2 regions of the Deinococcus radiotolerans genome follow, and region 1 is predicted to be linked to the other one. Evidence: riboswitches for the same ligand, from Rfam matches in the RefSeq annotation. Region 1 holds a riboswitch; the other holds the start of a gene.
What was found. Region 1 has a riboswitch for S-adenosylmethionine ahead of IEY63_RS07670 (hypothetical protein). Riboswitches for the same ligand answer to the same signal wherever they lie in the genome.
Positions count from the first base shown of each region.

Region 2: another riboswitch for S-adenosylmethionine. It lies ahead of IEY63_RS04420 (O-acetylhomoserine aminocarboxypropyltransferase/cysteine synthase family protein); the one in region 1 lies ahead of IEY63_RS07670 (hypothetical protein).

Region 1 covers NZ_BMPE01000002.1:359,983-374,310, reverse strand. Annotated here, with positions in the region: gene IEY63_RS07725 (sensor histidine kinase) at 1-562, shown strand, start outside; gene IEY63_RS07720 (alpha-amylase family protein) at 549-2,480, opposite strand; gene IEY63_RS07715 (alpha/beta fold hydrolase) at 2,596-3,432, opposite strand; gene IEY63_RS07710 (DUF2171 domain-containing protein) at 3,636-3,899, opposite strand; gene IEY63_RS07705 (hypothetical protein) at 4,050-4,505, shown strand; gene proS (proline--tRNA ligase) at 4,552-6,036, shown strand; gene IEY63_RS07695 (DinB family protein) at 6,109-6,603, shown strand; gene IEY63_RS07690 (ABC transporter ATP-binding protein) at 6,758-7,483, opposite strand; gene IEY63_RS07685 (ABC transporter permease subunit) at 7,480-8,307, opposite strand; gene IEY63_RS07680 (aliphatic sulfonate ABC transporter substrate-binding protein) at 8,304-9,290, opposite strand; gene IEY63_RS07675 (LLM class flavin-dependent oxidoreductase) at 9,373-10,608, opposite strand; gene IEY63_RS07670 (hypothetical protein) at 10,678-10,878, opposite strand; SAM riboswitch class I at 11,087-11,263, opposite strand; gene IEY63_RS07665 (ABC transporter substrate-binding protein) at 11,490-12,461, shown strand; gene IEY63_RS07660 (hypothetical protein) at 12,544-13,344, shown strand; gene glgX (glycogen debranching protein GlgX) at 13,596-14,328, shown strand, end outside.
Region 2 covers NZ_BMPE01000001.1:898,926-913,253, reverse strand. Annotated here, with positions in the region: gene IEY63_RS04470 (circularly permuted type 2 ATP-grasp protein) at 1-879, opposite strand, end outside; gene IEY63_RS04465 (hypothetical protein) at 1,046-1,351, shown strand; gene IEY63_RS04460 (3-deoxy-7-phosphoheptulonate synthase) at 1,647-2,735, shown strand; gene IEY63_RS04455 (family 16 glycosylhydrolase) at 2,838-4,817, opposite strand; gene IEY63_RS04450 (DUF2256 domain-containing protein) at 5,274-5,450, shown strand; gene uvsE (UV DNA damage repair endonuclease UvsE) at 5,447-6,349, shown strand; gene IEY63_RS04440 (gluconokinase) at 6,346-6,855, shown strand; gene IEY63_RS04435 (hypothetical protein) at 6,893-7,801, shown strand; gene IEY63_RS04430 (3'-5' exonuclease) at 7,845-8,390, shown strand; gene IEY63_RS04425 (zinc metalloprotease) at 8,447-10,507, opposite strand; SAM riboswitch class I at 10,735-10,829, shown strand; gene IEY63_RS04420 (O-acetylhomoserine aminocarboxypropyltransferase/cysteine synthase family protein) at 10,964-12,301, shown strand; gene IEY63_RS04415 (homoserine O-acetyltransferase family protein) at 12,298-13,329, shown strand; gene IEY63_RS04410 (MOSC domain-containing protein) at 13,403-13,954, opposite strand; gene rnhB (ribonuclease HII) at 13,976-14,328, opposite strand, start outside.

The DNA of each region.
Region 1 (14,328 bases):
GCTGCGCATCACGGAGCAGGTCACGCGGGCGCGGCAGCTGGTGCGGGACATCCTGACCCTGTCGAACGTGGCGGCGCAGCCGCCCATGCAGCCGCTGGACCTGGGGAACCTGTGGGACGAGGCGGTGCGGGGCCTGCCGTGGCCGCCGCACGCGCAGGTGACGCGCGGCACGCTGCCCCGCGTGGAGGCCAACGCGCCGCAGGCGCGGCAGCTGCTGCAGAACCTGCTGGGCAACGCCCTGAAGTTCCGCGCGGCGCGGCCCCTGCGGGTGCACCTGTCCGGTGAGGTCACGGCGGACGGCACGCAGGTGCAGTTCACGCTCCGTGACAACGGCATCGGGATTGCGCCGCAGCATGTGGAGCGGGTGTTCGTGATGTTCCAGCGGCTGCACAGCCGCGCGGTGACCGGCGGAAACGGCATCGGGCTGGCGGTGTGCCGCAAGGTCGTGGAGCGGCACGGGGGGCGGATCTGGCTGGAACCTCAGGAGGAGGGGCTGCTGGTGCAGTTCACGCTACCCGCCGAGGGGCACCTGCCGCGCGTGATGCCCCTCACGTCCTCGTGAGCCACAGCGCGCGGTAGGGGTCCAGCGTGACGGGATGCGCCCCGAACGTGAAGGCACTCCCGGCCACGTGATCCACGGCGTGCTCGCCCAGCACGTCCCGCAGGACGTGGGCGGGGAAGTGGATGGTGTGCTCGCTGAAGTTGTACACGCCCAGGAACGTGCCCTGCGGGTGGTCGCGGCGCAGCAGCAGCACGCACGGGTCGGGGCTGGGCAGGGCGCGGCTCTCGATGCTGGCGTGCAGGTGCGGCAGCGCCCGCCGCGCGTGGATCAGGTGGCGCAGTCCGGCGTTCACGCGGCCGTGCGGGGTGCCCGCGTCGCGGGCGGCGTCCTGCGCGCGGGTCCAGTCCATGCGGGGGCGGTGCACCCAGCGGTTGTCGGCGGCGTGCTCGGGCGTGTCGCCAAAGGCGTGGTCGTTCAGGAGGGCCAGTTCGTCGCCCATGTACAGCAGCGGCACGCCCCCGAATGCCAGGATCACGGCGTGCAGCAGCAGGATGCGCCGCACGGCGTGATCCACGGCCTGCGGCTGGCCGCCGTGCAGCGCGGCCTCCAGTCCGGCGAGACTTGCGAGCGTGCCACTGATGCGGCGGTCCCCGGTCTGCGGGTTGAACTGGAAGACCAGCCCACGCGCGAAGGTCCCCGGATACTCGCCGCTGTAGAAGTCCGACAGGAAGTGCCGGTGCCCGGGCCCGCTGAGGCCCACGGCGTTCGTATCCGCGTCGCTGATCGCCCAGCCGATGTCGTCGTGGCAGCGGACGTACACGCCCCAGGTGGTGTTCGTGGGTTTGGGCGGGAAGGCGGACAGGGCCTGCGTGAACAGGCGGGTATCGCGGCTGGCGAGACTGCTCCAGAGCTGCACCATCAGCGAGTTGTGGTACGCCATGTCACTGACCTTCCCGTGGTGGTCCCGGGTGCCCAGGTAGTGGATCAGGTCGGCGGGCGCGACGATCGCCTCGGCCTTGAAGGCCACGGCGGGCGCCACGATGCGGGCGCAGGCGCGCAGCGCGCGGGTCAGGTGGTGCACCTCGGGCTGGTTCTGGCAGTCGGTGCCCAGGCGTTTCCACAGGAACGCGATGGCGTCCAGCCGGAAGACCTCCACGCCGCGGTTGGCGAGGTGCAGGATGATGTCCACGAACTCGCGCAGCACGTCGGGGTTTGACCAGTTCAGGTCCCACTGGTACGTGTTGAAGGTCGTCCACACCCAGCCCTGCGCCGCGTCATCCCAGGTGAAGTTCCCGGGCGCGAAATCCGGGAAGACCTCGGGCAGGGTGCGCTCGTAGGCGTCGGGCTCGGTGCGGTCCGGGTAGATGTGGAAGTACGCGCGGTGGGTGGGATCGCCCGCGCGGGCCCGGCGCGCCCACTCGTGTTCCTGTGCCACGTGGTTCAGCACCAGGTCGAGCACGAGGCTCACGCCGCGTGCCCGGAGGTCGGCGGCCAGCGCCGACAGGTCGTCCATGCTGCCCAGGTCGTCCCGCACGGCGCGGTAATCCATCACAGCGTACCCGCCGTCGTTCTCACCGGGCCGGGGTTTCAGCAGGGGCATCAGATGCAGGTACGTGACCCCCAGGTCCTCCAGGTACGGGAGGTGACCCTGCACACCCTTCAGGGTGCCCGCGAAGCGGTCGGTGTACGCCACGTACCCCACCGTGTCCGGCCGCTGGAGCCAGTCGGGGGTCAGCAGCCGGGCCTCGTCCAGCCGTTTCAGGTCGGCGGGGCGGGTGTGGTAGGCGTGCAGCATGACCTCCAGCAGCTGCGCCAGCAGGGGCTCGGCCTGCTCGCCGTAGGCGGCCTGGAGGCTGGCGAGCAGTTCCGGGCCGTAGCGGTCCAGGCGCAGCGCGAAGGTGTCGGCGTCGCGGTCGTCGTCGAAGGCGGCGCGCAGCGCCCCGGTCATCAGCGTCCGGGAAAGGGCAGGTTGAGGCATGGCTCCCCCAGCATACCCAGATTTTGGAACTGTTTCCAAGATGGGGCTTCCCTCTCCCCCACCAAGGGCAGGGGCAGCCCGGCACCCGGCCAGACCGCCCCAGTTCAATCGTGACTCAGCGGGCCACGAAGTCCAGCAGGATCTTATTGAACTCGTCGTTGTGCGTGGCGTTCAGGCCGTGCGGCGCACCCGTCATCACGTGCAGTTCGGCGTTCGGCGCGTACTGCGGCACGCGCTGCCCGCTCGCCTCCAGCGGCACGATCTGGTCCTTGTCGCCGTGCACAACGAGCGTCGGCACACTCAGCTTCGCCAGATCGGCGCGGAAGTCCGTCTCGCCGAAGGCGCGCACGCACTCCTGCGTGGCCACGGGGGACGCCTGCATGTACATCATGGCCGCGAAATCCAGGAACTCGTCACCCAGCTTGGTGCCGTTCTCGTCCCAGTTCAGGAACTTCTTCGTGAATCCGGCCAGGAACTGCGGGCGGTTCTGCGCCACCTGCTTCACCATGCCCTCGATGTCCTCCACGCTCATGCCGCCGTCCGGGTTGTCCGCGGTCTTGAGCAGGTACGGCGCGACGGACGCCACCAGCATCGCGCTGCGCACGCGGTCCGTGCCGTACAGCCCGGCGTAGCGGCTGACCTCGCCCCCGCCCATGCTGAAGCCCACCAGCGTCACGTCGGTCAGGTTCAATTCCTCCAGCAGGTCCTTCAGGTCACTGGCGAACACGTCGTAGGTGTAGCCGGTCGCGGTCTTGCCGCTCTCGCCAAAGCCGCGGCGATCATACGACACGACCTGATACCCGGCGTGGCGCAGCGCGTCGATCTGCCCTTCCCACATGCGGCCCGACAGCGGCCAGCCGTGGATGAGCACGACCGGACGGCCCTGGCCGTAGGTTTCGTAGTACAACTCGGTCTGCGGGGCGTGCGCGTGCTTGGTCTGAATAGTAGGCATGAAGAGCTCCAGATGGACTGTACGAATGAAGTCGTATGACGTTAAACCGTTCCGCTCATCACCCTAGGCGCCCACCCCAGCCCCTCCCTGAGGCGCACCTTCACGCGCCCTCAGGAACACTTGAGGCCACCTGAACGTTCCGGACGGGCACAAAAAAGCGGCGTGACCTGCTCGCCACGCCGCCAGGGGTTCAACCAGAGGGATTACGCGATGGCGCTGCGCTCCACGTTCAGGTACACCGCCACGTCATCCACGCTCTCCACCTGATCTAGGCTCAGGTAATGATGCTGTCCGTCCGCGCTGTCCGTCTTCGTCAGCTTCACGCGGTCGCCGTCCATATGATCCACGGTGCCCACGTGCTCGCCGTTCACGTCCTTCACCTGAAGGTGCTCGCCACCCTGCTCCAGGCGGGTCTTCACGGTCTGCGCGATGTGCTCACTGATCTCGCCGGCATTCATCTTCGTCATGCGAGCAGTGTCGCCCTGCCAGATGGCCACCCCATGACAGGATCATTCAGGCCAGCCTGACCCGACCTTGAGGCAACCGTCATCCGACGTCAGCTCCGCCACAGCGAATCTGAGCAAGGGAGATGCACGCACTTGACCTAGCATGGTCGGATGCGCCGTCCTCTGCTGCCGATGTTCCTAGCCTCTCTGCTCTGCGGCACCGTATCTGCGGCGTCCGCCCCCACCGTCCAGAGTGTCCTCAGGGCCGGGCAACGCTGGCAGGTGACGGTCGAGAAGAACCAGATCGCTCCCGTTACCCTCGAGTTAAAGGAATCCATGACCATTCCGGGGATCGGCCTGCTGCTCCAGACGAGCAACCGGCAGCAGGGCGTGCTCTACAGCATTGGTAACGTGAAGTCGAGCCCCACCGTACCGGAACACCTGCGAGTGGAATGGATGGGCGGCGCCACGCCATATCAGCTCTGTGTGATTCTCAAACCGTCTGAACAGACGACTCTGAAGATCTTCACCGGCTTCGCGTTCCATACATTGAACGACGCGAACACCTACCTGTCACGCAGCACACCCGGCGACGCACCGCGCTGCACCCTCAAGCGCATGAAATGACCTTCACGCCCTGATCGTCACCCGGCGCCCGGTATCATGGGGGGCGATGACGAAAGACGGCGGCAAACAGGACAAGAAGGCGCAGCAGTACGGCGTGACGCCCCAGAGCGTGGATTTCAACGACTGGTACAACGAGGTCGTGAAAAAGGCCGATCTGGCCGACAACTCCCCCGTGGCGGGCGCGATGGTCGTGCGGCCCTATGGGAGCTCGCTGTGGGAGAACATTCAGCGCTGGCTGGATGACCGTTTCAAGGCGACCGGGCACGAGTCCCTGATCTTCCCCACCTTGATTCCCATGGGCTTTATCACCAAGGAAGCGGATCACGTGGAGGGCTTCGCGCCGGAGCTGTTCACGGTGAACAAGATCGGCACGGAGGAGCTGGCCGAGCCGTACGTGATGCGCCCCACCAGTGAGACGATCATCGGGCACATGTGGAGCGGCTGGCTGAACAGCTACCGCGACCTGCCCTTCCTGCATTACCAGTGGGGCAGCGTGTTCCGCGCGGAGCTGCGCACGAAGGCGTTCCTGCGCACAAGCGAGTTCTTCTGGCACGAGGGCCACACCGCGCACGCGGACGAAAGCGAGGCGCGCGGCGAGGTGAGGCAGATGCTGGACATCTACCACGAGTTCTGCCGGGACGTGCTGGCGCTGCCCGTCGTGCGCGGCGAGAAAACCGCCAGCGAGCGCTTCGCCGGGGCGGTTGCCACATACTCCATCGAGGGCATGATGCGCGACGGGAAGGCCCTCCAGAGCGGCACGTCACACTACCTGGGGCAGAACTTCAGCAAAGCGTTCGACGTGAAGTTCCAGACGCGCGAGCAGCGTGAGGAGTTCGCGCACACGACCTCCTGGGCGATCTCCAGCCGCATCATCGGGGCGATCATCATGACGCACGGGGACGATTTCGGGCTGATCATGCCGCCCCGCATCGCGCCCATTCAGGTGGTCGTGATTCCCGTGGGCCGCAAGGACAACTTCGACCAGATGGTGGAAGAAGGCGAGAAGCTGGCCGCCGAACTGCGCGCCCAAGGCGTCCGCGTGAAAGTCGACAAGCGTGACGGCGTGACGAACGGCTTCAAGTACAACGACTGGGAACTCAAGGGCGTGCCCGTCCGCATCGAACTGGGCCCCCGCGACCTGGAGAGCGGCGTTGTCGTCGTGAAAAACCGCAACGGCGACGAGAAGGAAACCCTGCCCCGCGCCGAGGCCGTGACTGGCATGACCGCGCGCCTGGACAGCATTCACGACTGGCTACTGGAGCGCGCCACGAGCTTCATGCTGGAGCACACCATCCCCGTGGACGACTTCGAGACCTTCACCGCGAAGATTGAGGAGGGCAACTGGGTGCGCGCGTACCACTGCGGCGACGCCGACTGCGAGAAGAGCATCAAGGAGACCACCAAGGCCACCACCCGCAACGTCCCGCTGGACGACGCAGAGTTCTTCAACGACCACGGCGAAGGCCAGTGCGTGAAGTGCGGCAAACCCAGCGCGTACGGCAAACGCGTGATCTTCGGCCGTCAGTACTGACCGACCGGACCACCGGCAGAGAACCTCCCCGCAGCGGGAGGTTTTTTCATCCGGTGGGGCGTACGGTGGGGCATGACGACCGGACTGACCCCCGAAGCGGACGCGGCCCTGCGCGCCCACGTGCGCGCGCTGCTGACCCAGGCCCAGGCGCACATCACGCTGGACGAGGTGCTGGACGACTTCCCGACCGCCCGTGCGGGCGAGCGCCTTCCCGGTCTGCCCTACTCGGCGTCGGAGGTGCTATGGCACCTGCGGTTCACGCAGCGCGACATCCTGAACTTCATCCGGGATGACCACTACGCGGAGGTTCGCTGGCCTCAGGGGTACTGGCCGCACGACCCGGCGGGCGCGGCGCGGGACTGGGCGGCGCAGGTGGCCGCGTACCGGGAGGACCTGCGCGCCCTGCTGACCCTACTGGACGACCCGGCAACCGACCTGCTGGCCGTCGTCCCGAACGGCGTGAACGCGGGTGGGCAGACGTGGCTGCGGGAATTCCTGCTGGTGGCGGATCACACCGCGTACCACGTGGGGCAGCTGGCCCTGCTGGGCCGTCTGCTGCGCGCCTGACCGGAACGCTGGCCCTTCCCTGCCTTATGAACTGAGGCGCGGGGCCTGACCCGACGGCAGCGCCGCTAGCCCTGAACCACAAGCTGCGGCGCTGCTGTGTGAAGGTGGCCTCAGCACGTCCCGGACGGCGCCCTAATCCGGCACTCCGGGGGCATCAGTGCAGCTGCGTTTCCAGGTGGGCGCGCAGCGGCTCGGTGTCCAGGCGGCGGCGGGGCCGGGCCAGCGGCACCGGGAGGTCCAGCGCGACCTGCCCGGCGCGCAGCAGCAGCACGCGGTCCGTGAGTTTCAGGGCTTCGTCGAGGTCGTGCGTGACGAGCAGGGTGGTGGCGCCCGTGTCGGTCAGCAGCGTGTCCAGCAGGTCGTGCATGTCGGCGCGGGTCAGGGCGTCGAGCGCGCCGAAGGGTTCGTCGAGCAGCAGCAGGTCCGGGCGGTGAGCGAGCGCGCGGGCCAGGGCCACGCGCTGCCGCTGGCCGCCGCTGAGTTCGTGCGGGTACGCGCGTTCCCGCCCGGCGAGCCCCACGTCCCGCAGGGCGCGCACGGCGCGCAGGCGGTCCGGGCGGGGCAGGCCCAGGGCGACGTTGTCCAGCGCGCCCAGCCAGGGCAGCAGGCGGTCTTCCTGGAACATGACGCGCGTGCGGACCGTCTCGCCCGTGCCGATGCGCAGGGTGCCCTGCGTGGGGATCAGGCCGGCCAGGGCGCGCAGCAGGGTGGTCTTGCCGCCGCCGCTCGCGCCGACCAGCGCGACGCGCTCCCCGGGGGTGACGCTCAAGGTCAGGTCGCGTAGGATGACGTGCTCGCCGTACGCGGCGCTCAGGCCGCGCAGGTCGATGGGCACGCCGGTGGAGGTGGGGGCGCTGGTCAGGACGGGCACGGCGGTCACGCGCTCACCTGCCAGGGCAGCAGGCGGCGTTCCAGGGCGCGCACCAGGACGTCGGCCGCCTTGCCGATCAGGGCGTAGATCAGAATGGCCAGCACGATGACGTCGGTGCGGAAGAACTCGCGGGCGTCCATGGCCAGGAAGCCGATGCCGCTGCTGGCGCCAAAGGACTCGCTGACGACCAGGGCCAGCCAGGAGATGCCCAGCGCGTAGCGCACGCCGACCAGCACGCCGGGCAGCGCGCCGGGCAGCGTGACGCGGCGGAAGGTGTCCAGCGGGGAGAGGCCGTACACGCGGGCCATCTCGGTCAGGCGCGGGTCAATGCCGGTCACGCCGTGCAGGGTGTTCAGGTACACCGGGAAGAAGGTGGCCAGGGCGATCAGGAACACCTTGCCGCTCTCGCCGATACCGAACCACAGGATCACCAGCGGGATCAGCGCGAGGTTCGGGACGGTGCGGATCATCTGGAAGGTCGTGTCGAGCAGCAGGTTCACGGCGCGGAACGTGCCGGTCAGGATGCCGAACGTAAAGCCCAGCCCGCCGCCGATCAGGATGCCCAGCCCGGCGCGCTGCAGGCTGATCAGGAAGTGGCGGCCCAGTTCGCCGCTGCGCGCCAGGTCCCACGCGGCGCTCACAACGGCGCTGGGGGCCGGGAGGACGCGCGGGTTGAGCCAGCCGGTGCTGGCGGCCAGCTGCCAGCCCAGCACGATCAGCAGCGGCACCAGCCAGCGCACCCACTCGCCCTGCCAGATCTGCCCGGCGCGGCGGCCCGGGCGGGGCGCGGCTGGGACCGCCGCCTGGGCCCTGGAGCGTGCGCCGACCGTCACTTGAGCCCCAGGGTGGGCAGCGCGGCGCGGAACGCCGGGAGGGTCACGTACGTCTGCGGGCCGAAGGGCACGTCGCGCGGCAGGACGCCCGCCTCACGGAACGCGACCGAGAGGGCCTGGAGGGGTTTCAGGTCCGACGCGCGGAAGGGCCGGATGTTGAAGGGCACGCTCTTGGGCACGGTGACGGCCAGCACGCTCCTGGGAATGCCCAGCTCGTCACTGAACTGGCTGATGACGGTCTGGCGGTTCACGTTCGCCCAGTTCGCGGCGCTTTCCAGTTCGGCCAGCAGGACCTGCAGGGCGCGTTTCTTCTCGGGGTTCTGGAGGACGCTGCCCGGCACGAGGTGGTAACTGTCGCCGCGCCCGAGGCCCGCGTGGTCGCGCAGGACGCGCCCGCCGCTGCCCTGCAGGGCGGTGGTCAGGAACGGGTCCCAGATGGCCCAGGCGTCAATGCTGCCGTTCTCGAAGGCGGGGCGCGCGTCGGGGGGCAGCAGCGGCACGACCGTCACGTCCTTGAAGGTCAGGCCCGCGCTGCGCAGCACGCCGTACAGGAACGCGTGGGCGCTGCTGCCGCGGGCCACACCGATGCGTTTACCCTTCAGGTCGCTGACCTTCTGAAGGCCTGAGTTCCTGGGGACGATCACGGCCTCGGTGGTGTCGTTGTGGTTGACGGTCACGCCCACATATTTCAGGTTGGCGCCACCCGCCAGGGCGAACACGCCCGGGGCGTTGCCGACACTGCCGAAGTCCACCGCGCCGGCGTTGGCCGCTTCCAGCAGGGGAGGTCCGGCGGTGAACAGCACCCAGCGAAAGTCGATGCCCTGCGCGGCGTACTTGTCCAGCGTGCCGCGCGCCTTGAGGATGTTCGGCAGGCCACCCTTCTGGTAGCCGATGGTGAAGGTCACCGCCTGCGCGGCCGGCAGGGTGCCCAGGGCGAGAGCGGCGAGGGTCAGGGTGGCAGCAGAACGCAGTCGGGTGGTCATGGGGCTCTCCGGGGGTTGGGAGTGGAGGGGGCGGGGATGAGGGCCCCCTCCCGTGGATGGGTCTGGGTGGGCTGGGCGGCGCTCAGATGCTGCGGAAGCGGCCCAGTTCGGCGGGCGCGGCGTCGGTCAGGACGGGCTCGCTGGCGCGCAGGGCGGGCGCGTGGGTGCTGGGGCCATGCACGCTGGGCGTGCTGGTGTGCGTCAGAGGCTGCCCGTCGCGGGGCGTGAAGACGGGACTGGTGCGGCCCAGCGCGGGGAACAGAAGTTCGGCCACGCGGTACGCCTCTTCCAGGTGCGGGTAGCCGCTGAGGATGAAGGTCTCGACCCCGAGTGCTTGGTACTCGCGCAGCGCGGCGGCGACGTTCTCGGGGCTGCCGACGAAGGCGGTGCCGGCGCCGCCGCGCACGAGGCCCACGCCCGCCCAGAGGTTCTTCCCGACGCGCAGGCTGTCGCGCGTGCCGCCGTTGAGTTCACTCTGGCGGCGCTGCCCCTCGGAGGCGCTCTGGAGGAAGGCCTGGTGGGCCTGCGCGATCTGCTCGTCGCTGACGCCCTCGATCAGGCGCTCGGCGGCGGCCCAGGCTTCGTCCTCGGTGGGGCGCACGATGATGTGGGCGCGCAGGCCGAAGCGGACCTGGCGGCCGTGCCGGGCGGCCTCGGCGCGCACCTGCTCGAATTTCTGGGCCAGCTGTTCGGGCCGCTCGCCCCAGCTGAGGTACACGTCCACGTGCTCCCCGGCGACCTCCAGGGCGGGCTGGCTGCTGCCCCCGAAGTAGATGGGCGGGTAGGGGCGCTGCACGCTGGGCAGCAACGCGCGGGCGCCTTCCAGCTGCACGTGCTCGCCGCGTACGCTCACGGTCTCCCCGCGCAGCAGGGCGCGGAACGCGCCGAGCCACTCGCCGGTCAGAGCGTAGCGCTGCGCCTGGGTGAGGTTCAGGCCCTCGAAGTCGAAGTTGCCGCTGCCGGAGACGATGTTCAGGTTCACGCGGCCGCCGCTAATCCGGTCGAGCGAGGCAGTGAGGCGCGCGGCCAGCACGGGTGAGAGCAGCCCGGGGCGCAGCGCCACCAGGAAGCGCAGCTGCCGGGTGAGGCTCGACAGGGCGCTGGCGACCACCAGGGTGTCCTCGTTGGTGCCGCCGGTGGGGAGCAGCGCGCCGTCGAAGCCCAGCACGTCGGCAGCCTGCGCGACCTGCGAGAGGTAACTGAAGTGCGCCGGGCGGCTGGGCTGGCCCAGCTGGCGGCCGTCCCCGCCGGAAGGAATGAACCAGTACAGCGAGGGGGGGCTGGGGAGGGTGTGGGCGGGCAGGTCGGCGTGCGTCATGGGGGCTCCTGGGGGTGGGGGCGGTGACCTGACCCGGTCAGGGGGTCAGTCACGGGGGGCGGGGTCAGGTCAGGCGGCGGTGGCGCTCAGGGCGGGGTGGGCGGCGCGCTGCACCTGGGTGCGCCCGGTGAGGTACAGGGCGGCCAGGGGCGCGCGGCCGTACACGCGTTCGAAGATCAGGACGTTCCATTCGAGCGTGCCGTGCGGTGAGGTGACGAGCAGGGTGTCGAGCGTGCCGGGTTTCCAGCGCACGTGCAGGGTTTCGGTCATGGCCGGGGGCTCCTGTGACAGTGGTGGGGGTTATGGCCGTGTGGGCCGCGGAGCCGGGCGCCCCTGGCGGCAGGGGGCCGGGCGGCGATCGGCCCGGCTGGGGCGCGCTGCTGGGGACGGTCGGGTGGGCCTGCGCGGCGGGGGCCGCGCCTCAGGTCTGGCGACATCGCGTCATGGGTTGTCCTTCAGGGGAGCGCGTGGGCGCTCGCCGCTATCGTTCCCGGTTCGGGCAGGCGTGAAGCACCGTGGGGCGTGAAGTCAGGTCAACAACAGTGGGCGCGGCCCTGGGGGCGGCGGTGGGCTGGTTGTGATTTGACCTGGTTCATGTGGCTCCTGGTTGCTGCGGCGTCGTCGGGCCTGTTCCCTCGGCCGCTCTGGATAGTGACCCTGGTGTGGGGTGAGGGCACCTTAAAACAGATTACAAATCATGTCAACTATTCGTGACCTGTCGGATGGTGACCCTCTCTCCCCTGCGCAGACGACTCATCCAGTCCTGGGCTTCCATCCGGTCCAGCCGCACCGCAGCGTGTCCCCTGCACCCCCACTCAGACCCCCACCTGAATCCAGACCAGTTGACAAAATGAGTCATCTGGTCTGCTATCCTGACCAGGATGAAGCGAGCCCTCCCCCTCCTCACCCTGACCCTGATCGCCAGCGCTAGCGCGCAGCAGGCGAAAGAACTGCGCCTGGGCGTCTTCCCCAACGTCACCCACGCCGCCGGACTGGTCGGCGTGCAGCGCGGCCTGATCCAGCAGAACCTCCCGGGCGGCGTGAAACTGGTCGTCAAGGAATTCGCCAACGGCAGCCAGATCAACGAGGCCTTCGCCGCTGGCGCCATTGACGCCGCGTACGTCGGCCCCGGCCCCGCCATGAACGCCTTCATGCGCGGCGTGCCCATCCAGGTGTACGCCGGCGCCGCGAACGCCGGCGCGGTGCTGGTCGCCCGCAAGGACAGCGGCGTGCGCATCGTGAAGAACCTCAGCGGCAAGAAAGTCGCCGTGCCCACGCGCGGCAGCACGCAGGATATCAGCCTGCGCCACCTGCTGCACGAGAACGGCCTGAAAGCCACCGACGAGGGCGGCACCGTCACCATCGTGCCCATCGACCCGGCCAACATGCCCGCCGCGTTTGCGGCCAAACAGGTGGACGCCGCGCTGGTGCAGGAACCCTGGGGCGCCGTCATGGAAACGCAGGGCGCCAAACTCGTCGTGAACGAGAAGGGCATCTGGGCGGGCGGGAACTACACCACCACCGTACTGACCGTGAACACCAAGTACGCCGCCGCCAACCCCGACGCGGTCAGGGGCCTGCTGAAAGGCCACCTCGCGGCCATCACGTACATCAAGGGCAGCAACGCGGGCGCGCAGAAATCCATTGCCGAGCAGATCTACACCTTCACCGGCAAGAAACCCAACGCCGCTGAGCTGTTCAAGGCCCTGGCCCGCACGCGCGTCACGTGGGACATCAACCTGAACACCCTGGCCGAGTACGCGCAGCTGAACAAGGAAGCGGGGTTCGCGCGTGACGTGCCCGACCTGAACAAGTTCGTGAACCTCGACCTGATCCGCAGTCTCGCGAAGTAAGCGACCTCCGAACGCCGGGCCCCTGTCACGCAGCGGCCCGGCGTTCGCCCTTTCTGCGGTGGGTGCACTACACTGGGACGCTATGACGGGGCCAAAGAAAGGTTCACGGGGCCGAGCCCCTAAACGAAACACCGCGCAGGGCCGGGGCGGCGCCACGCGCGAGACGACCCGCCCGGCGCGCGAACGCACCGAGGGGAGTCGGGACTCGCGCGGCGGTGAGGGCCGTCCCGTGCGCACCGAGCTGAGCGGCACCAGCGGGCCGCGCCGCGGCCCCTCGAAAGCAGGCGGCACCCAGAGCGGCGCGAAATTCGGCGGGGGCAGGAGCGGCGGCGCCGGGAACAGCGGCGCGCGCGGCGGCACGAACCCCGCCCGCCGCAAACCCGGCGAGGCCACCCAGGGCAGCGGTGAAGGCCGCACCTCGGAGGGCCGCGCGGGCGGTCGCCCCGGGAGCGGGCCGCGCCGCGCCGCGCCGCCCAAGGTGAAGAAGGCCCTGCCGGAACTCAAGCGCGTGCAGCTGGACGCGCCCGCCCCGGACACGGTCTTCAAGGACCGGGACGGCGAGAAGATGACCTTCCCGGACAGCAACCTCAAGCGCGTGGCGGCGAAGATCCTGACGGAGAAGAACAAGGCGTGGCGCTACCGGCCGTTCTCATTCCCGCTGTTCACGGACCGCGGCGGCGAGCAGACGTTCCACTTCGACTTCTACATCTACGACTACGAGGACAGCGTGATCCGCCTGATTCTGGTCGTGCCGTTCGAGTCGCGTGAAGTGTGGGACCGGGTGGGACGGTTCAAGCGGCAGTACCCGATGTACACCTACGAGCTGTGGACGCCGGAGAAACTGCACCGCCTGAGTGGCCCGCGCGGGCGCCTGGACTTCTGACCGCGGCGGCCTTCAGGGCCTGCTGACGCGACTTTCATCTGAGGGGCTCCCGGCGTGCGTCCGGGAGCCTTTCCGCTGCGGAATGAGCGTGTGGCACGCCAGTTCCCGGACGTGAGCTGCATGAGAGGCGTCTTGGCCTTCGCTTGGGTTTGTGCCCGCCGCCGTGGTCTGCGCGGGGGCGTCTGGTACCGTTTCCACGTTCCGGGAGGGCGCCCAGCGCCTGCCCCGCCACGAAAGGAGAGCGCAGCCTGATGACCACCACACCCATCCTCCGCCCCGGCCGACCCTACCCCTTGGGAGCCACCTGGGACGGTCAAGGCACCAACTTCGCCCTGTACTCCGAGAACGCCACCGGCATCGAACTGTGCCTGTTCGACGAGCAGGGCCAGGAAACCCGCGTGCCGCTGCGCGAACAGACCGCTTTCGTGTGGCACGCCTACCTACCCAGCGTGCAGCCGGGACAGCGCTACGGCTACCGCGTGCACGGCGAGTACGCCCCCGAACGCGGCCTGCGCTTCAACCCGAATGTGGTGCTGCTCGACCCCTACGCCAAGGCGCTGGACGGCACCGAACGCTTCGATGAGGGCGTGTTCGGCTACGTGCCCGGCGGGGACGACAGCGTCATGCAGGACAAGGAGCAGCGCGGCGCGCCCCTGGGCATCGTCGTGGACCCCAGCTTCGACTGGGGTGACAGCCGCAAACCTGACGTGCCCTTCCACCAGTCCGTGATCTACGAGGCGCACGTCAAGGGCCTCACCATGACCCACCCCGACGTCCCGGACGAGCTGCGCGGCACGTACGCCGGGATCGCCACTGAACCGATCCTCTTCTACCTGCGCGAACTGGGCATCACGAGTATCGAACTGATGCCCGTGCACCAGCACGTAGACGATCCCTTCCTGCTCGACAAGGGGCTCACGAACTACTGGGGCTACAGCACCCTGTCGTTCTTCGCGCCGGACGTCCGCTACAGCGCCGAGGCCC
Region 2 (14,328 bases), on a different contig from region 1:
CCGCCCCTGCCGGTAGACCTCCACCAGCCCCGCCACGCCGAGCGCACTGTCCCGCCGGAACGCCAGCGGATCCAGGAAATCGTCGTCCACACGGCGGTAGATGACGTCCACCTGCTGCCGCCCACCGGTCGTGCGCATCCACACGCGCCCCCCATCCACGAACAGGTCCCGGCCCTCCACGAGCTCCACACCCATCTGCTGCGCGAGGTACGCATGCTCGAAGTACGCACTGTTGTACATGCCGGGCGTCAGGACCACCACCGTCCCATTCTCGCGCGGGCTGCTGGCCAGCAGCAGGCGCAGCAGCGCCGACGCGTAATGCTGCACGGGCCGCACGCCCTGACCCTCGAACATCCCCGGGTACACCCGCGTCATCGCCTGCCGGTTCGCCAGCAGGTACGACACGCCACTCGGGGACCGCAGATTGTCCTCCAGCACCAGGTACTCGCCCTGCTCGTTCCGGATCAGGTCCGTGCCGACCACATGCGTGAACACCCCGCCCGGAGGCAGCACGCCGTGCACCTCGCGCCGGAAGTGCGCGCTGGTGTACACCAGTTCCGGCGGGATGACGCCGTCCCCCAGAATCTGCGCGCCACTGTAGATGTCCGTCAGGAACGCGTTCAGCGCCCGCACCCGCTGCGTCAGCCCCGACTCAATGTGCGCCCACTCGGACGCCGGGATGATGCGCGGCACCGGATCGAACGGAAAGGTCCGCTCGGTTCCCTGCGCGTCCCCGTACACCGTGAACGTGATGCCCTGATTCCGGAACGCCAGGTCCAGCAACTGATGCCGACGCTCAAACTCCGCCACGCCCAGCTGATCCAGATACGCCTTGACGCCCGCGTAATGCGGACGGGCGGCGCGATCAGCGGTGAACATCTCATCGAAAAACCTGCTCCCGGGCTCATACTCCATCGCGTTCCACGCTCCCATGCATCCCTTGAGATGAACCAAGATACGGAAACCGCCCCTGAAGCGACATGCCGCCACGCGACATGAGAGCGGACGTGAAGAAACGCGCATGCCCCGGGCTACACTGCCCCCCATGACCGGAACCCCCATCGCCCCCGACGACCGCGCCCGCCTGGACCAGGTGTTCATGCAGGTCGTGCTGGACGTCCAGGCCCAGGCCCAGCAGACCGCCCCATCCCAAAGCGGCACTCTGGCCGCCATGTTCCACAAGGAAACCGTCACAGACGCCCTCCAGGGTTGCGCCATGCTGATCGCCGGCTGGAACCAGGGCCGCGTGGACGACGCCGGACTGACCCGCACCACCAAAGCCCTGCGCGCCCTTGAACTGCCCGACCTGGCCACCCGCGTCGAGAACCTGCGCCGCATCGCCGACGCCTGAACCAGACGCCAGCTGAGCGGATCAGCCCACCCCAGGCGCCCCACCGTCAGGGCAGGACGGCCGCCCACGCGCCACCCGGCGCACAACTCGCGCCCCGGGCTGCCTGTCTGCCGGTGCCCTAGACCGCCCGGCCCGCCCCCCCGGGTATACCGGCTTACACTTCACCCCATGACGACGCGCGGCTTCTTTTATTGGTTCGGTTCCCACCGGGCCTAGTCGCGTTTGCATCCCACCCCCCGACGCCCGGTGAGCCCACAAGCCACCGGGCGCTGCCTTACACCCCAGGAGCCCCGCCATGACGCACCCCGAGCCCACCATCCACGCTGGCCGCACCGAGAACCTGAACGTCAGCGGTTTCACGCCCCTGATCACCCCCCGCGCCCTGAAAGCCCTGCACCCCCTGACCCCGCAGGCCGAAGCGACCGTGCTCGCCGGACGCCGCGCGGCGCAGGATATCCTGCACGGCCGCGACGACCGGCTGCTCGTGGTCGTGGGCCCCTGCTCCATCCACGACCACGAGCAGGCGCTCGACTACGCCCGCCGCCTCGCGGATCTGCGTGAACGCGTGAAAGACCGCCTGGAAGTGCACATGCGGGTGTACGTGGACAAACCCCGCACCACCGTCGGCTGGCGCGGCTACCTGCTCGACCCGGACATGAACGGCACGAACGACATCAACAAGGGCCTCGAACTCACCCGCAAACTCATGGTCCAGGTCAGCGAGCTGGGTCTGCCCGTCGCCACCGAACTCCTCGACCCGTTCGCGCCGCAGTACGTGTTCGACGCGGTCGCCTGGGCCTGCCTGGGCGCCCGCACCACCGAAAGCCAGACGCACCGCGTCATGAGCAGCGCCGTGTCCGCCCCCATGGGCTTCAAGAATGGCACCGGCGGCGGCATCAAACTCGCCGTGGACGCCATTGTCGCCGCCCGCGCCTCGCACGCGTTCTTCACCATCGACGACGACGGGCAGGCCTGTATTGTCCACACCCTGGGCAACCCCGACGGGCACGTCATCCTCCGCGGCGGCCGCGGCGGACCCAACTACGCCCCGCAGTTCGTGCAGGAAGCCGCGGGGCTCATGACCGCAGCCGGACTCACCCCGGCCGTCATGGTGGACTGCTCGCACGCCAACAGCGGCTCGGACCACACCCGCCAGAGCCTCGTGTGGCGCGACGTCCTGCACCAGCGCGCCGCCGGGCAGCGCGCCGTCAAGGGCCTCATGATCGAAAGCACCCTCCGCCCCGGCAAGCAGGGCATCCCCAAGGACCTCAGCACCCTCGTGCCCGGCCTGAGCGTCACCGACGCCTGCGTCGGTTGGGACGAAACCGAGGCCCTGCTGCTCGAAGCGCACGCCGCGCTGGGCCGCGAGACCGTCAGCGGCTGAGCCGCGGGCGTGGATGGGGCCGCCCAGGGGGCCAGACGCTGACGCGACATGTTCAGCCCCGCCCCGGCCATAGGCTGGGGCGGGGGAGAGCGGCCTACCCGATCAGTTGTTCTGCACGAGGCGGAAGTCCCGGAAGCTCAGGCTGTAGTCGCTGCCCGTGGCGCCCACCGCGCCCAGAATCTGGAACTGCGCGGCGACGTTCGAGACGGGTGCCGTGAACGTGTATGTGAAGGGCTGCTCTGTGGTGCCCAGGGCGGCCTTGGCGTCCAGGTAACGGGCGAAGCTGCCGCCGTTCTCGCCGATGACCACGGCGACCTCGCGGGCGTCGCTGGCGCGGCCCTTGAACGTCAGGGTGTAGGACTTCCCGGCGGTCAGCGGCACCTCGGTCTGGTTCAGCTGCACGTGCCAGTTGTTCGCGGGGTCCACGTGCGTGACGTTCAGCGTGACCGCGCCGCTGCTGACGCTGGTGTTCAGGCCGGTCGCGTCGTTGCTCCAGGTGGTCCAGTAGGCCGTGCCGGGCACGCCCGCAATGCCCGGAGTGGTGGCTGTGGCGTCCTGCGTGAACGCCGCGTTGTACAGCAGGTTGCCGTCCGGGGCGGGTGGGCGCGCGCCCGCGGCGTTCCCGAGGCGCCGGACGACCACGTTGTCAATCCAGACCGGGCCGGTGCCGGCGTTGCCCAGGTTGAATTCCAGGCGGGCGGCGGCGTCCGTCGTGGCCTTCATGTCGAAGGTGACGGTCTTGCGTTCCTTAGTAGTGCCGATCTGCACGGTCTGCTCGCCGGAGTACGCGGCGTACCCGCGGTCCGGCCCGCCGCCCACCTTGAGCATCATGGGCCGGGCCGCCTGCGCCCAGGTATCGAACGACACCTCGTACTTGCCGCCCTGCTCGATGTTCAGGCCATCCTGCCGCACCTGCACGGCGTAGTTGACGTTGCCTGGGTTCGTGACGTCCGCTTTCAGGGCGTTCCCCTGCGTGGTGTCGTTGCTCAAGGTCGCCTCGCCGCCGCCGGTATACATCGTCCAGAACTTGCTGCTGGTCACGCCGGGCAGTGAGCTCGTGTCGGGCGTCACGTGCGGATCGCTGTCCACCCAGTCGAACGAACCGTTGTACACGAGGTTCCCGTCGGGCAGCGCGGCCCGGGCCGGTTTGGGCGTCCAGGGGTAGGTCATGTCGGGGCGCGGCCCGGCGCTGCCGGTCTCGTTCTGCATGCCGTACACGCGGACGTAATCGACCAGCATCTGCGCCTGGGCCGGGGTCGTCGCGTCCGGGTTGCCGTCGAAGTTGCCGCCCACGGCGAGGTTCAGCAGCAGGTAGAAGGGCCGGTCGAAGGGCGCGGGCCAGGCGTTCAGGTCCGCATCGCTGCTGGGTGGGTTGTTCTTCGCGCTCCACCACTGGCTGCGCTCACTGGTGAGCTGCCCGTCAATGAACCACTGGATCTTGCCGGGCGTCCACTCCAGGGCGTAGGTGTGCCACTGGTCCATCGTGCCGCCGTTCGGGTAGTTCACCGCCTGACTGGCGTACACGTTGTTGGGCCACACGCCGCCGTAGTGGATGGTGTGCGCCAGTTCGGTGGGTTTGCTGCCCCAGCCCTCGGCAATGTCGATCTCGCCGTTCGCCGCCCAGCTGGCGTAGGGGCTGGGTTCCTCGGGCAGCATCCAGATGGCGGGCCACAGGCCGCGGCCCCTGGGGAACTTGGCGCGGATCTCGAAGCGGCCGTATGTGCGGCTGAACTTCCCGGCGGTGCGGACGCGGCCGGATGTCCAGTCGAAGGTGCCCGTGGTGGTCCCGGCCGGGCCGGTGAAGGTCTCCTTCCTGGCGGTGATGACGAGGTTGCCGCCCTGCACCGTGACGTTGCTGGGCCGGTCGGTGTAGTACTCGAGTTCGTTGTTGCCCCATCCGGCGATGTAATCAGGTCCGGCGATGAAGCCGTTGCCCGTCTGGTGGCTCCACTTGCTGGGGTCGAGGCTGGAGCCGCTGAATTCGTCCTGCCACACGGGGCTGGTGGTGCTGGCGTTGGTGAGGTTGCACGCGCCGAGCAGCAGGGTCAGGGGAAGCAGGAGGGGCATGGCGAAGCGGGGCATGGGAACTCCTTGGCGCACGCAGGCGCAGGGACAGGGCGCGCCGCGCCCGGTGGGGCGTGACGGGAGGGGAGACCCCGGCTGGGTGGGGTCGGCGGACCTTGGGTTAGCCGGAGCGTAAGACAAGCTGAAAGCGCTGTCAAGGATGAGATGGTCACTCAATTTGTGCTGGTGGCGCCCCTATTGGACGGACCGGCCGATCGGACAGTTGACTCTCCCTCAGGGTGTCAGATCACGTTGCCAGGGGGTGCAACCGATCAGAAGGCCCTGCTGCACGGCATGGTGGTGGTCTCTACAGTTGCTGATAGGGTGCGACGCTCGGCAAGCCATGAATTCATTTCACGCCGCGTCATTCTGAATACGTTTTCTTAAAAAACCAAAAGGCAGTCAGGGTTCCCGTGAAGGGAACTTCACCCCGGCTTACGGAACCCCGCCGCCAGCCAGTCCATGCTGAACCCCATGCCCCGCCAGGAACGCACCTTCGGAGGCGGACGCCCGCCCAGCCAGCGCCCCAGCAAAACCTGCGCCCAGTGCGGCCTCCCCTTCATGTGGCGCAAGAAATGGGAGCGCGACTGGGAGACCGTCAAATACTGCTCGGACCGCTGCCGCGCCGCCGCCAAACGGGCCCGCGAGTGAGGACGCCCGCCTACGGCCTCGTGTGCCTGACCACCGGACCCGAGATCCGCTTCCGCACCATTACCCTCACCCGCTACCGCGCCCTGACCCCAGACCAGCGCGCCGAGAAACTCCTCGAACTCTACGCGGACAACGTCGCTCGCGTGCGCCGCGCCGCCGACTACTGCGCCGCGCGCGGCATCCGCCTCTACCGGCTCAGCTCCAGCCTCTTTCCCATGCTCGACCTTGAAGGCGACGACACCGGCGCGCTGGTCCTCACGCACCTCGCCCCGCAACTGCGTGAGGCCGGGCACGCCTTCCAGGACCACGGCATCCGCGTGCTGATGCACCCCGAACAGTTCATCGTGCTGAACAGCGACTCCCCTGACGTACGCGCCCGCAGCCTGAACGCCATCCTGAGCCACGCGCAGGTCATGGACGCCCTGCACCTACAGCGCAGCACCTGGAACCTCCTTCTCCTGCACGGCGGCAAGGGCGGCCGCGCCCAGGAACTCCAAGCCATCATCCCCGACCTGCCCGACAGCGTCCGCCTGCGCCTGGGCCTGGAAAACGACGAGCGCGCCTACAGCCCCCGCGACCTGCTGCCCGTCTGCGAGGCCACCGGCACCCCACTGATCTTCGACGCGCACCACCACGTCGTGCACGACCGCCTGCCCGACCAGGAGGACCCCAGCGTGCGCCAGTGGGTCCTCGCCGCCCGCCGTACCTGGACCCCCCCGGAGTGGCAGGTCGTTCACCTCAGCAACGGCCTGGACGGCCCGCAGGACCGCCGCCACAGCTGGCTGATCGACCAGGTGCCCAGCGCCTACCACGACGTCCCGTGGATCGAAGTGGAAGCCAAGGGTAAGGAAGAAGCCCTGGCCGGCCTGGGCGCCTGCACGCCTACACTGACCGGGTGACCCTGCACCCCATTCCCCTGCGCGTGGTCGTCATGGGTGTGTCCGGCAGCGGCAAGAGCACCCTCGGCCGCGCGCTGGGCGCCGCGCTGCACGCCCCATTCCTGGACGGCGATGACTACCACACCCCCGCAGCCCGCGCCCGCATGCACGCCGGACACGGCCTGACCGACGAGGAGCGCGCGCCCTGGCTGCGGACCCTGCGCGCCCAGCTTGATGAGCATAGCCGCGTCGTGCTGGCCTGCTCCGCCCTGAAGCGCACCTACCGCGACACGCTCCGCGCACCCGGCACGCACTTCCTGTACCTGAATGTCCCTGAGCCCCTCCTGCGTGAACGCCTCGTGCACCGCGCCGGGCACTACGCGGGCGCGGACCTGCTGCCCTCCCAGCTGGCCACGCTGGAGCCCCCGCAGGCCGATGAGCACGACCTCCACATCCTCTCGGTCACGCCCGGCGACACCCCCGAACAGCTCCTAGCACACGCCCTTACCGCACTCAAGGTCACCTGAGGCAGCGCCGCCTGACCCCGCGACCTACGCTGCGGACATGCCGCGACTCCTGAGGTTCCTCCCCTCCCTGCTGCTCGCCCCCGCCAGCGCCGCCGGCATCATCGGCAGCAGCGTCACCACCACCCAGATTCAGCAGTCGGCCTTCTGCCAGCAGTACAGCTGCGGCGAACCGTTCGTGCGGGGTCGCGACTGGCAGTACCCGTTCACCCGATACCAGGGACTGACGGTCACGCGCGAATCCGGCGAACCGGGCAGCCGCGTCGTCAGCGTGCAACTGTGGGTCCGGAACGACGGCCTGAACGCCGCCTCTGACCGGCAGGCCTTCCAGCAGATGCAGAAACTCGCTCTGGGCTACGTGCCGTACACCGGCCCGGTCGAACCCTGCTACGCCGCCATGAGCACCCGCACCCTGGTCAGAGCTCCGGACGAACGCGCTTCGGACGTCAACTGCGAACTCTGGGACAGCACCACCGATTTCACGGTCAGGGCTGACCCGGCCTACCTGACCCGCACCGCGCCCGCCCCCATGACGATCAGCAGCGGACCCACCAAGCTGAACACCTGGGCCTTCACCACCTGCGTGGGCTCGGGCGGCACGAACAGCTACCTGACCATGGGCGAGGCCGCGCGCTGCACTCTGCGCGTCACCACCAAGGGCGAGCAGAGCGCGGTCGTGAAAGCTGAGCTTCAGTACGAGATTGAATACGTGCAGGGCGGACAGTACGTCAAGAAGCTCCTGCCGGACAAGGAAGTGTGGCTGCCCGGACGCACACCCGGCCCGCTCGCCCCGCGCCTGAGTCAGCAGGGCCGCGTGATCGACCTGAACGTCAGCCTCGCCGTGAAGAAGGTCCCGGGCCGCACCGTGACCAGCGTGAACACCATTGCGCGCCTGACCTTCGCGAACGGCGCCGTGAAAACCGCGTACGAGCCCCTGCTCGTCCGGTAGGTCCCCACGCTGCCCACGCCCCGCACGCGCTACCCTGCGGGGCGTGAATGTTGTTGTGTTCGACCTGGAAACCACGGGCCTCTCGCCGGAACGAGACGGCATCGTCGAGATCGGCGCGGTGCGCATCGTGGACGGTCAGGTGGACGAAACGCAGCGCTACGAGACGCTGGTGCGCCCCACCACCGCGGGCGGCGACGCGATGCTGATCCCCTGGCGCGCTGAGCAGGTCCACGGCATCAGCAACGCGATGGTCCGCGCCGCGCCCACCATCCAGGAAGTCCTGCCCGAATTCCTGGAGTTCGTGAACGGCTGGCCGGTCGTGGCGCACAACATCGGCTTCGACGCCGGATTCATGCGCGCCAACGCTGCCCGCAGCGGCCTGAACTGGAACCCGCAGGCGGAGTACTGCACTGTGCAACTCTCCCGCCGCGCCTTCCCGAAAGAACGCGCGCACAACCTGACCGTGCTGGCCGAGCGGCTGGGCCTGAATTTCGCGCCCGGCGGCCGGCACCGCTCCTTCGGGGACGTGCAGGTCACCGCGCAGGCCTACCTGCGCCTGATGGAACTGCTCCGGCAGAAGCAGACCTGAACAGCCGCAACAGTGCAGATCCCGGCCGCATGGACCGGGTTCTGGTACGCGAAACTTTACTTCGACAGGCGCAGTTTGCGCTGGTAAGCAGTTTCCTCGGGGAATACCACGACGCCCGTCTGGGCCTTGAAGGTGGGGCTGAAGCGCATCTTCGCGCCGGGCGTGACGCTCAGGCCGTCCAGGCCATTGAGATTCTCGTACCACTTGTACGCGGTGACAGGCACGCCCGCGGCCTTTGCGGCGTTCAGCACGCTGCGGTAGCCGTCATGGGCCAGCTGCGCGGCACCCAGGTAGTCCAGAGCGTCGTACTTGGCCTTGGCCTGCCCGAACTTGCTGTCGGCGCTCTGCGCGGCGCTGCTGACGCTGCCCGCCTTCTGCGCGTGGCGCACGAGTTCTAGAACGGCGTTGGTGTTGTTCAGGTACGCGGCTGTCAGGTACCGGTACTGGCTGTCCAGGTTAAACTGTCCAAACTCGCGGGAGAGGTCGTTGTAGGCCATGATCGTGGCGCTCTCATCTCCAGTGTTCACGAAGTGGAAGTCGCCGCTAGGACCGTAGGAGATATTCTGTTCGCTGTCGTATCCGTCGTGCGGATGACTCAGGCTGAGGTGGTGTCCGGTTTCGTGCACGGTGGTGTCTGTGAAACCGTAGCCCGGGACGTCAGCGTCACCGATCAGGTCAGGAGTTAGGAAGGAGTACACAAAACTCTGGGTGCCGGTCTCGCCGTCATCATAGGCGACGCCGAGCAGGCCACCTTGGCTGTTGGCGTTGTCATTGAACGCGTAGATGGGCAGCTGGTATGTTCCGGCAGGGGTGGTCTTGTACTCTGCACGCAGTTCCTTGACGCCGAACTGGAAGAGCTGCTCACCACTGAAGTCCGCGTAGTCCGGCGAGCAGATGTCCTCGGCCTCGACAGGGAAGAAGCATTTGTAGACGTCGGCCAAGTTGCCGTCCAGGGCCGTCTGCTTGACGGTTTGGGTGAAGGCGGTGAAGGGTTGCAGAACCTTCACACGGTCCTGGAGGAGCGCGGGCTTCAGCAGTTTGGTTGGATCGGCGGCTCCGTCCCCCTGCTCCACATGAACATCTAGGTTGATCTTCTCGGGCATGTCGGGCGGCGTGAGGGCCGCGCGGTAGATCGGGCTGGGCGTGAACAGCAGGTTGATTGCGGTGTAGCGGGCGACCAACGCGAGGTCTGGGCTGACTTTGCGACCGTAGCCAATGTTCGCCTTGCGAGTGCCGTATTCCCAGATGGGGGGCATGCGGTAGTCGGGGGTACCGTCACCGTCTACGTCAGGATTCGTGACGTCGATAGCGTCCGTCCAGGGGTCGGGGTTGGCCGACAGGTCATAGAACCACACGCGCTGCGCGGGGGCATTCTGGCGGGCGCTGCCGCCCCAGGCGATCAGGCGCCGCGAGGAGTAGGTACCGAACGGCGCGCCAGTATCAGTGTCCTTGGCATCAAGTCGGGCATAACTGTGGAATTTGAAGTCTGGCCGGTCATACCAGTTCACGAAGTAAATCGTGTACTCGCCGGGTTTCACGCCGACACGCGACACGTTGTCCGCCAGCCAGTTCTCGGTTCGTAGCGCGTCAACGACGATGTTGTTGTTAGCGTCTATGGCGCGCGTGATGTTGCCGGCTGGGACGGTGCAGGTCGGGGCACCCTGACAGTTGAAGAACTTCTCGCGGCTGGTCAGGGGCGCCTTCTGGCTGACGCCCTCGGTCTGTACGAACTTGAAGAAGTCATCCTCGAAGCTCTGGTTGGCGAACACGTAGTTGTAATCGAAGTCGAAGGAGGTGCCGGTCTTCTCGGTGCGGCCGTACGCGCTGGGAATGCGGTTCACGGCGTCGTATGTGGCCGGCAGGATCTGGTTGAAGTCGTCCGTGCTGACCTGGCGTGCGGTGGCCACCTGACCGGGAAGGGTCTGGCGGTACCCGACGAACACAATGTTCACCTTGAGCTTGGTGTTGATGGTGTCCTGCGTGCCGGGCTTCAGGGTCTGCAGGCGGCCGAATTCGGTCTGCGTGCCCGGGGTGGGCGTGGGGGTGATGTTGGGTTTGGTGCAGCCGGCGAGGAGAGCCGCGCCCAGCAGCGCAGTGGCAACAAGCTTCGTGTTCATGAAACTCCTGAGGGTGCGAGGTGAAAGGGCGATCTGCGCAGGATCAAGGGAAACAGAGTCATGCCCGTCCCGTTCTGGGAGTGACACATCAATCTGGGATGACTTCCACATCTTAGCCCTTATCCCCTGATTGGGTGTGCAGATAAGCCCGTGCCCGGGTCTGGACAGCTGCCTTGACCCTGCTTGCCAGTGCGCGCTACCCTTCGAGGCAGCTCCCGCGTGGAGTGACCCACTTCAGAGCGCCCGAGAGACCTGGCTCGTTGACGGCGCGGCAACCGGACCTCATCACGTCACGGTGCCAAGGCCAGCCCCGCAGGCGGGTCGACGATGACCGCCGCCGGGGAGCAAGAGGGAAGGTCACGCGGTGATATGTCAGCGCCCCTTCTCGAGTCCATCCGAGCAGGGGCGCTTTCTTTTGCGCGCCCCACCGACGCACCCCACTGAGGAGGCGCAGTCATGGCGCACAAATTCGAGACGTTGCAGGTTCACGCGGGGCAGAAGCCCGATCCCACCACGGGCGCGCAGCAGACGCCCATCTACCCCACGAACAGTTACGTGTTCCAGTCGCCGGAGCACGCGGCGGATCTGTTCGGTCTGCGGCAGTTCGGGAACATCTACAGCCGCATCATGAATCCCACGAACGCCGTGTTTGAGGAGCGCGTGGCGGCGCTGGAGGGCGGCGTAGGGGCGCTGGCGGTCGCCAGTGGGCACGCCGCGCAGTTCCTGGCGATCACGAACGTCGCGCAGGCGGGGGACAACATCGTGTCCAGCCCGAACCTGTACGGCGGGACCGTGAACCAGTTCCGCGTGACCCTAAAACGCCTGGGTATCGAGGTGCGCTTCACCAGCCGCGACGAGCGGCCCGAGGAGTTCGCTGCACTGATCGATGACCGCACCCGCGCCCTGTACCTGGAAACCATCGGAAACCCGGCGCTGAACATCCCGGACTTCGAGGCGATCGCGGCCGCCGCGCACGCGCAGGGCGTCGCGGTGATCGTGGACAACACCTTCGGCGCCGGCGGGTACTACTGCCAGCCCCTCAGGCACGGCGCGGACGTGGTGCTGCACTCGGCGAGCAAGTGGATCGGCGGGCACGGCAACGGGATCGGCGGCGTGATCGTGGACGGCGGCACCTTCGACTGGGGGAACGGCCGCTACCCGCTGATGACCGAACCCAGCCCCAGCTACCACGGCCTGAACTTCTGGGAGACCTTCGGCGCGGGCAACGCGCTGGGATTGCCAAACGTGGCCTTCATCATCCGCGCGCGCACCGAGGGCCTGCGTGACCTGGGCCCCACGCTGGCGCCGCAGCAGGCATGGCAGTTCCTGCAGGGCCTGGAAACCCTGAGCCTGCGCGCCGAGCGGCACGCGCACAATGCGCTCGCGCTGGCCTCCTGGCTGGCGTCGCATCCGGACGTGGCCCGCGTCACCTACCCCGGGCTGAGCAACCATCCGCACTACGACCGCGCGCAGCATTACCTGCCGCGCGGTGGGGGCGCCGTGCTGACCTTCGAACTGCGCGGCGGGAGCGCGGCGGGCGAGGCGTTCATCCGCTCGGTCGCGCTGGCGCAGCACGTGGCGAACGTGGGGGACACCCGCACGCTGGTCATCCACCCGGTCAGCACCACGCACAGCCAGCTGGAGGAGGCCGCGCAGCGCGCCGCCGGGGTCACGCCGGGACTAGTGCGCGTGTCGGTAGGCATCGAGCACATCGACGACATCCGCGAGGATTTCGCGCAGGCCCTGGCTGCCGCGCTGGTTGAAGCAGGCGACACCGTCGGAGAGGACGCGTGACCGCCCTGACGCACCCCGCCCCCACCCCCTTCCTGCTGACCGCGCCGGACGACACGCCCGAACGATGTCAGGTGCCGGAGCGCCCCCGCCTGCGGGTCGCGCGGCTGTTCCGCACCCAGCCGCTGCTGCTCGACTGCGGCGTGCCCGTCAGTGACGTGCGCCTCGCTTACCACACCTATGGGACGCCGCAGGACACCGCCACGCTGGTCCTGCACGCCCTGACCGGCACGAGCGCCGTGCACGAGTGGTGGCCGGACTTTCTGGGTGACGGGAAACCCCTGGACCCCACCCGGGACTACGTGATCTGCGCGAACGTTCTGGGCGGCTGCGCGGGCAGCAGCGGCCCCGCCGACCTGCCCCCCCTGGGTGGCCAGGACGCCCCGCTGACCCTGCGCGACCTGGCCCGCGCGGGCCGCGCCCTGCTGGAGCAGCTGGGCGTGAAGCGTGTGCGGATCGTGGGCGGCAGCATGGGCGGCATGCTCGCGTACGCGTGGCTGCTCGAATGCCCGGACCTCATCGAGAAGGCTGTGATCATCGGCGCCCCGGCCCGCCACTCCCCGTGGGCCATCGGCCTGAACACCGCCGCCCGCAGCGCCATCCGCGCCGCGCCCGGCGGAGAGGGGCTGAAGGTCGCGCGGCAGATCGCCATGCTCTCCTACCGCAGCCCCGAGAGTTTCGCCGCCACCCAGGCCGGGCAGCGCGCCCCGGGCGTCCCCGCCATCACGTCGTACCTGCACCACCAGGGCGAGAAGCTTCAGGCGCGCTTCTGCGAACGCACGTACGTCGCCCTGACGGGCGCGATGGACGCCTTCCAGCCCAGTGACGCGGAACTGCGGACCATCCGCACGCCCGTCCTGGCCGTCGGGATCAGCAGTGACCAGCTGTACCCGGCCGCCGAGGTGCAGGCCAGCGCGGCGCTCCTCCCCCACGCGCAGTACGTAGAGCTGAACAGCATCCACGGGCACGACGCGTTCCTGATGGACGCGGGCGACCTGCCGGAGCAGGTCAGCGGGTTCCTGACCGCCTGACCCTCACCTCAATCCACAGCAGGAAGCCGCGCCGCGTCCGGGAATTACCCTCAGACGGGCGATTCCGGCGTGACTACACTCGCCGTAAGGCCTCGTGCGGTTCCGGCGGCAGCGTCACGAGGATCGCGTCACCGGGCGTCACCTCGCCTCCCTCCAGCACGACGCCCATCACCCCGGCTAGGAACACCGGGGCGCCCGCGTCGTCCGTGCCGATCAGGCGGCGCATGAGGCCCGACTGGAACGCGTCGATCTGCGCGCAGGGGTTGCGCAGGCCGGTCACCTCGACCGCCGCGCCGGACGGGAAGGTCAGCCGCGTGCCGCGCGGCAGGGCCAGCAGGTCCAGTCCGCGCGTGGTGATGTTCTCCCCGAGGTCGGCCGGTTGCACCCGGAAGCCGTCCGCCGCAACCTGATCGAACAGTTCGGCGTGAATCAGGTGCACCTGCCGCAGGTTCGGCTGCGTGGGGTCCGCACACACGCGCGAGCGGTGTTGCACCGTCACGCCCGCGTGCGCGTCGCCCTGCACACCCAGCCCCGTCAGCAGCGTGATTCCCGGCTGCGGCGTCTTGCTGAAGCGGTGCGTGCCGTCCCGCGCGACGGCGATGACCTCAGGCTGCTGGATCGTCATGCGCCGAGCGTACCCTGCGCTTTACAGCAGCCGCTCGGGCTCGTTCAACAGCGCCCGGATCGGCGCGAAAGACCGGCGGTGCACCTCACTGACGCCCAGGTCGCGCAGCGCCGCGCGGTGGGCGGGCGCGCCGTACCCCTTGTGCCCCGCGAAACCGTAGCCGGGATGCTGCGCGTCGAGGTCCAGCATCAGCCGGTCGCGTTCCGTTTTCGCCAGCAGGCTCGCGGCGGCCACCGAGTAACTCAGCGCATCCGCCCGGGGTGGGGCCGTCAGGGGCAGGTCCGTGCGCAGCTTCAGGTAGTCCGTGACCAGCGCCTGCGGGGCCGGGTCCAGTCGCGCCAAGGCTCGCTGAGCCGCTGCGTGCGTCGCGCCCA